Linked DNA regions of Labrenzia sp. VG12. The protein of the gene in region 1 interacts with the protein of each later gene in a pairwise test. Links are inferred from orthologs where the notes say so. Each region holds a gene or a part of one and is shown on either strand. Other genes may lie near its edges.

Region 1 (4,178 bases):
CCGAGCAGGACTTGGCTGATTCGCAAGATCAGGAAGACGTCGCCTAGGACAATCTGAGAGCAATTCAGCAGTTTGATCTGAGCCCCGGCAGCCGACGGCTCAGCTTTTTGCGTTCAGGCCCATCTGCCAGAAATCGCTTTCCAGCCGGCAGGCTTTTTCAAACAGGGACAGAACACGCGGATATCGCTGTTCGGTCATCACCTGGTCTGCCGTTGCATCCATCCAGGCGATAAAGTCTTTCGCGAGCCCCTGATAGGCCTCTCCGGCATATTCCCGGATCCATCGTTGGTAAGGGTTCGAATCATCATCCTTGCCCTCGCCGGCAAGACGCGCGCCGATCTCCGCATAACCGATCACGCAAGGTGCCAACGCGGCTTGCAGGTCCAGGAGGTCCCCGGCCATTCCGGCATCAAGGACGAAGCGGGTATAGGCCATTGTCGGCGTGTCTTCCGGAGCAGTCTCGATGGCCGACCGGTCCATCCCCCAGGTGCCACAGAGTTCCAAGTGCAGATCGAGTTCGACATCCAGAATGGCCTTTACACCTTCCAGCGACTGACGCATGTCGGCGACGCTTTGGCTTTTGTAGACGCCGAGCGCATATGCGCGCGCAAACTGGATCAGGAACAGGTAGTCCTGCACCAGGTAGTGCCTGAAACTCTCCAGCGGCAGGCTGCCGCTTGCCAATTGACCGACGAAGTCATGGCAGGTGTAGTCAGCCCACTGGGGGGCTGCGTCGGCTTTCAGCCGGGCAAACAAGGTCATGAAAGCACTCGATTTCAGCAGGGGACCAGACGCACCTGTCAGCGCGCCAGCGTTTTCAGGTCGGCTGCCTGAAGCGAAACAGATTCGCCACAGCCGCAAGCAGAGACTTCGTTGGGGTTCTTGAACACGAATCCGGACCGGAACTTGGTGACTTCAAAGTCCATCTCCGTACCGAGCAGGAACAGCACCGCGGACGGATCGACAAAGAGCTTGGCACCCTTGTCCTCGATCACGTCATCACCCGCCTTGGCCTCTTCAACCAGGTCCATGGTGTATTCCATGCCGGCGCAACCGCCCTTCTTGATACCGACTCGCAAGCCTATGGCGTTCTTGTCGGAGTTATCGACAAGGTCCTTTACGCGCTCGGCGGCTGCGTCTGTCAGGGTCACGACCTGAAATTTTCCGGCGGAAGCCATGCAGTCCTCAATCAGTTCCGGGTACCAAACCTGATATAGGTGGTCAGCTTATCGGAAAAAAGCCCTTTTGCTCAATACCAGTTGAGCGCAACCTTGGCCTCGTCCGACATCCGGTCCGGCGTCCAGGGTGGATCAAAGACCATGTCGACATTGACAGGACCGACGCCGGCCACAGATGCGACAGCGTTCTCGACCCATCCCGGCATCTCACCGGCAACCGGACATCCGGGAGCCGTCAGGGTCATGTCGATGTTGATCGAGCGGTCGTCGTCGATATCGACCTTGTAGATCAGGCCGAGCTCATAGATGTCGCAGGGAATTTCCGGGTCATAGACCGTCTTCAGCGCACCGACAATATCGGTCGTCAGCCGATCCAGTTCGTCAGCGGGAATGGCGCTTTTCGCCGAAACCTCTGCCTGAAGCTCTTCGCCGTCGGCGGCGGTGTCAATTGTGGTAGCGTTTTCCATAGGGTCCGTCCTTACCCGAAAAAGCTCTGTGCTTTCAACAAGGCTTCATACAAAGCGTCCACTTCGGCACGCGTGTTGTAAAGCCCGAAACTTGCCCGACATGTAGAGGTCACACCGTATCTTGCCAAGAGCGGCTGCGCACAATGGGTACCAGCGCGGACTGCGACCCCTGCCCTGTCGATGATCGTAGCAACATCGTGGGCGTGAGCCCCTTCCAGCTCGAAGGAGACAATTGCACCCTTGTCCGGTGCATCGCCGAAGATCCGAAGCGAATTGATCTCGCGCAGCTTCTGGTGCGCGTAGTCTTTCAGTTCCGCCTCGTGGCGGGCAATGTTCTCCCGGCCGATCGCATCCATGTAATCGAGCGCAGCGCCCAGACCGATGGCCTGGACAATCGGCGGCGTACCGGCTTCAAAGCGATGCGGAGGATCGTTGTAGGTGACAACATCCTCGGTCACATCGAGGATCATCTCGCCGCCGCCGTTGAACGGGCGCAGCGCTTTCAGCCGCTCCGGTTTACCCCAGAGAACGCCGATGCCGGACGGGCCGTAGACCTTGTGTCCTGTGAAGACATAATAGTCGCAATCAATGTCCTGGACATCCACCGGCAGGTGAACGGCCGCCTGGCTGCCATCGATCAGAACCTGGATGCCGCGTTCATGGGCGATCCGGCAAATCTCTTTCACCGGCACCACCGTGCCGAGCACGTTCGACATGTGTGTGATCGCGACCAGCCTGGTCTTGTCGCTGAGAGCTGCCTCGAAGGCGTCCAGATCAAACGATCCGTCTTCGCGCACATAAACCCATTTCAACTGTGCGCCATGGCGCTCGCGATGAAAGTGCCAGGGCACGATGTTGGAATGGTGCTCCATGATGGACAGCACGATCTCGCCACCGTCGGCGAAGAAGTCCGGTCCAAGGCCGTAGGAGACCAGATTGATGGCTTCCGTGGTCGATTTGGTGAAGACAATGTCATCGACCGACTTGGCGTTGAGGAAGCGGCGCACCTTTTCGCGCGCGGCTTCGTAGTTGTCCGTCGCCGTGTTGGAGAGATAGTGCAGGCCACGATGGACGTTGGCATATTCTTCCGAATAGGCCTTTGTCACCGCATCGATCACCGCCTTCGGCTTCTGGGCGGACGCACCGTTGTCCAGATAAACCAGCGGTTTGCCATAGACCTCACGCGACAGGATCGGAAAATCCCGTCGAATTGCCTCGACATCATAGCCGGCCGTGCCGGTGGTCTGTTCTGCGGTGGCGACCGTCATGCGGCGCTGCTCCTCATAAATGTGCGGGACCTAGTGACCGGCAAGCCAGTCGCGCACACGCGCTTCCAGGCCTTCGGTTACATCGTCCTCGCCATATTCCTCGATCGCTTCGGACAGGAAGGCCAGAACCAGAAGGGTCTTGGCTTCGTCTTCCGGAATGCCGCGGGCGCGCAGGTAGAACAGCAGATCCTCGTCGATCTGACCGCTGGTCGCCCCGTGTGCGCACAGCACGTCGTCCGCAAAGATCTCCAGTTCCGGCTTGTTGGCCATCTCCGCCTCTTCGGACAGAAGCAGAGCCTGGGTCATCATCTCGCCATCCGTCTTCTGAGCGTGCGGGGCGACATTGATGCGGCCCTGATAGACGCCTTTCGCACGGCCGTCGAGCACGGTCTTGAAGAATTCACGGCTGTTACAATGTGGCACAGCGTGATCGACGATCAGTGTCTGGTCCGCGAGGGCGTCCCCGCCTGCCATGGTGACGCCGTAGATCTTGGCTTCCGAATTCTCATCGGTGAAATTGATGAACTGCTGATTGCGGGTGAAGCGCGGACCGGCAATGAAGCCGAGCGACTTGAACTCGGTTTCCGCACCGAGCGTGGCAATCGTCGTGAACAGGCGTGCCGTGTCAACACCGCCCACGATCAGGCGAGTGGACGCGAGTGCGGACCTGTCAGCCAGATTGCACTCCAGAACGGTATTGAGTTCACCGTTCCCGGTGTCCCCGACGAATGTCTCCAGCAGCCGCATCCTGGCACCTTCACCAAGCGCGACGCTGTTGCGGGTTACCTGTGCACCGGCAGAGGTTGCCACCTGAACCAGCTCGACCGGCTTCGAGATTTCCGCACCAGCCGCGACCTTTATGACAACGCCGCCCTGAACGAACGCCGTGTTCAAGGCAACGACACCGTCATTCGGACCAGTCTTCGGCGAGGCCAGCAACTGGGCGCCGCCCTCTTCCACGAGAGCATCGGTCAGGGCAACCAGGCTCACGCCTTCTGCCGCCAGTGCTTCCGTGTCGGAAAGGTCCGTCAGGAAGCGGCCATTGGCGACAACGATCCGGAACCGGTCAAGCTCGCCGTAACTGTCATGGCTGTCCAGAAGGGACCTGGCGCTTGCGGCATCGGCCTCGGCGGCAAGCGGTGCCGCCGATTTCAGGAAGGCCCGCAAATCGGAATACTTGTATTCCTCGACGCGCCGATGCGGCAGGCCGCGGTCGCGGATCTGGCCGAGCGCGGCTTCGCGCAGGGCGGAAACGGCAACAGAGC
Region 2 (2,897 bases), 720 kb from region 1 along the record:
GCGGAGCCAGAAAAGGATCGGAAGCGGCAGCAGGATGAATCATTCCGTCAACGCGGCTCACCCATTGCCCAAGTGTATTTCGCATCAATTTCAGAAGGTTACGCACTCTACTCAACTCTACCGCAACACCGCGCAGGATTGCTCTTACCCTGGATAGAGGCATTGTCGTCTGGAGCACTTAAGGAACGATAAAGGATGAATTCGGTTTGCCGATTTTTTCCAAAAAAGGGCGCGGTTTCAGAGACTTGGTGCAAGATCATTCAAATTTGAATCAATTTGTCAGAAAACTCGACTTAAATACCTGTTTTATTTTACGAAAATTGGACCTTCCCGCTCAACCGGGCATTCTCATGTCGCTGTTATGGTGCCCTCATAACAAGCGCGCCAGTGGCACAAAGGCGTGCAAAGCAGAACAGACTATGGGTAGCGACATGTTCTTTCTCTTGAGGACGGCCTTCTGGCTCACCTTGGTTCTGGCCCTGATTCCCCTCGGGTCCGGGAAGGAAAGCACCACGGTGGAAAAAGTTGATCCGGTTTCTGCCTTCCTGGCAGCACAGGCGACGGTGTCCGACATCGGTGGTTTCTGCGGGCGAAATCCGCAAGCCTGCGAAACGGGCGGCAATGCCCTCACCGCAATCGGCAGCCGGGCGCGCGACGGTGCGCGCATCGTTTATGAATATCTCGACACACAGATGGCCGACCAATCAGAGACCGACGCTCTGCTCACGGGCTCGACCACCCCTGTGACCGAACTTGCTGCCGAAGAAACCCGGACGGGCACTCCTGTCTGGCAACCTGACTTGAACAACGTCTCCGCGCTGGAGACAGAATTTGGGCCGGTGCCACGGCCCAAACCCCGCTCAGGCCTGAAGACCTGAGCGGTCTGGCTGTTGACGACCCTATGACCTCCTGGGTCTGAGACGGCCGATTGCGCCCCCGCTGGAGCGGTGCCGCAAGGCGGCATCGCAAAGACGGCTTCACTTCAGCGGTTTGTTCCGCTGCGCCGCAGATGGAAAGCTGCCCATTCCATCTGCGGCGTATTTTTATGTCTTGCTGCCGGCCAAGCCGCCATCTCATCGCCTGATGCCCCGGGCTGCGGAGAAGATCCGGCCACTTACCCATTTGCAGATCGGCATGTGCGAGCTATATGAAGGCGCAAACGACCTTCAAAGACCGGTGCCATGACGACCAGCCTAGACGAAATCCTTGAGACCTTTGACTTTCTCGACGACTGGGAAGACCGGTACAAATATCTGATCGACCTCGGCAAGGAATTGCCCCCGCTCGACGGCAGCGAGAAAACCGATGCCAACAAGGTTCGCGGCTGCGTGTCGCAGGTCTGGCTGATTACCAGCGTCGACAAGACGGCAGATGGCGGCCCGGTGCTGACCTTCAAAGGCGATAGTGACGCGTTGATCGTTCAGGGGCTTGTCGCGATCGTGACCACACTTTTCAGCGGCAAACCGGCTCGGGAAATCCTTGAAACCGACGTCGAGGGCATCTTCGGCAAGCTCGGACTGCAGGAACACCTGACCCCGCAACGCTCCAACGGACTGCGCTCCATGGTCGGTCGCATCCGGTCCGACGCCCAAGAGGCCCTCGAAGCTGCCTGAATCAGGCGCATTCCAACGAGACAAAAAAAGAGCTGCCCGGCAGGCAGCTCTTGACGTTTTGCTCTGGGGCAGAAGCGATCCTTACTTGGACCGCTTGCGCTGCTGGCCGAGGCCCATTTTCTTGGCAAGTTCGGAGCGCGCTGCTGCATAGTTCGGAGCAACCATCGGATAGTCTGCACCAAGGTCCCACTTTTCGCGGTACTCTTCCGGGGTCATGTTGTAGTGGGTGCGCAGGTGACGCTTCAGCGACTTGAACTTCTTGCCGTCTTCGAGGCAGATGATGTAGTCCGGCATGACCGACTTCTTGACCGGGACTGCAGGCTTCAGCGGCTCCGGCTCCGGTTCGCTGGAGGCATTGGCTGTCTTCTGAAGAGCGCCATATACCTCGTTGATCAGGCCTGGCAGGTCTGTTGACGCAACAGTGTTGTTGCTCACATAGGCGGACACGATGTCTGCCGTAAGATCAATCAGATTTGTATCCACCGGACTGTCAGTCATTTTTCACCCGTTCTCTACTGATTTCAAAATTTGATACGCTGTTTACCTGCAAAAGGATTGTTCCGAAAGCACTTTTGAGAAATCTGTTACTTGCGGATCTGGAAATCGAAAACGATTCTACTTTGCAGGAAATCGTCACAGCCTTATATCGCTGTCCCCCAGAAACGACAACCCCGGAATTCAAATAAAAGTCGCTTCGTCTCAATAAAAATCAAATTCTATAAATATTGACCGGATCTTGTGCACCTAGTTAGACAATGGATGGATAGTATTGTCTCGAAAGCAGACTAAACACGTCGGCGCAGCAAACTTCCGGCCTCAGCCCTTGGGCCTCATTGTTTCAGCCAGAGCGTCTTCCTTGGTATCGGCGCAGGGACGGTACCCGGCCGAATAGGCAGCTTTTGCCAACAAATGGGCCGAAATTGGGGCGGTCAGAAGAAAGAAGACCACACCTGCGATCGCCCGCGTGACAACGCCGAGGTCACCTGCGTGAACTGCAAGCGCCAGAAGCATCACACCTGACCCCAGCGTGCCGGCCTTGGAGGCCGCATGGGTTCTCATATAGACGTCCTTCAGGCGCACGAGACCAATAGACGCCACCAGGGCAAAACCGGCACCGATCACAAGCATGACGCCGGTGACGATTTCAACAAGCGCCGTCATTTTCCGGCCTCCCTGCGTCTGATGCTCTCTTCGACTTCTTCCATGATCGTCTGGTCCCCGGCCGATCCGCGGTTGAGGATGAACCGCGCGAAGGCAACGGTCGCCAGGAACCCGACCAGGCCG

Evidence for each region. The genes of interacting proteins can lie anywhere in the genome.
Region 2: the proteins of CHH27_RS05190 (region 1) and CHH27_RS08630 interact in binary tests that used the Escherichia coli proteins (3 or more experiments, as listed by UniProt). The link is inferred for Labrenzia sp. VG12 from one-to-one orthologs.

What each region holds. Positions count from the first base shown.
Region 1 is NZ_CP022529.1:1,138,373-1,142,550, reverse strand. What follows is about bases 786-3,783. They hold CHH27_RS05190 (cysteine desulfurase), read right to left. Parts: upstream 2,914-3,783; coding sequence 1,657-2,913; downstream 786-1,656. Other genes in these bases: CHH27_RS05185 (SufD family Fe-S cluster assembly protein), read right to left, coding at 2,944-3,783; CHH27_RS05195 (SUF system Fe-S cluster assembly protein), read right to left, coding at 1,250-1,645; sufA (Fe-S cluster assembly scaffold SufA), read right to left, coding at 801-1,178. Outside these bases: CHH27_RS05210 (GGDEF domain-containing protein), read left to right, coding at 1-47; tenA (thiaminase II), read right to left, coding at 100-762; more of CHH27_RS05185, read right to left, coding at 3,784-4,178. UniProt on the Escherichia coli protein: Cysteine desulfurases mobilize the sulfur from L-cysteine to yield L-alanine, an essential step in sulfur metabolism for biosynthesis of a variety of sulfur-containing biomolecules.
Region 2 is NZ_CP022529.1:1,857,303-1,860,199, forward strand. It holds CHH27_RS08630 (SufE family protein), read left to right. Parts: upstream 1-1,181; coding sequence 1,182-1,613; downstream 1,614-2,897. Other genes in the region: CHH27_RS08620 (hypothetical protein), read right to left, coding at 1-43; CHH27_RS08625 (DUF5330 domain-containing protein), read left to right, coding at 207-878; CHH27_RS08635 (MucR family transcriptional regulator), read right to left, coding at 1,695-2,111; mnhG (monovalent cation/H(+) antiporter subunit G), read right to left, coding at 2,430-2,774; CHH27_RS08645 (cation:proton antiporter), read right to left, coding at 2,771-2,897. UniProt on the Escherichia coli protein: Participates in cysteine desulfuration mediated by SufS. Cysteine desulfuration mobilizes sulfur from L-cysteine to yield L-alanine and constitutes an essential step in sulfur metabolism for biosynthesis of a variety of sulfur-containing biomolecules.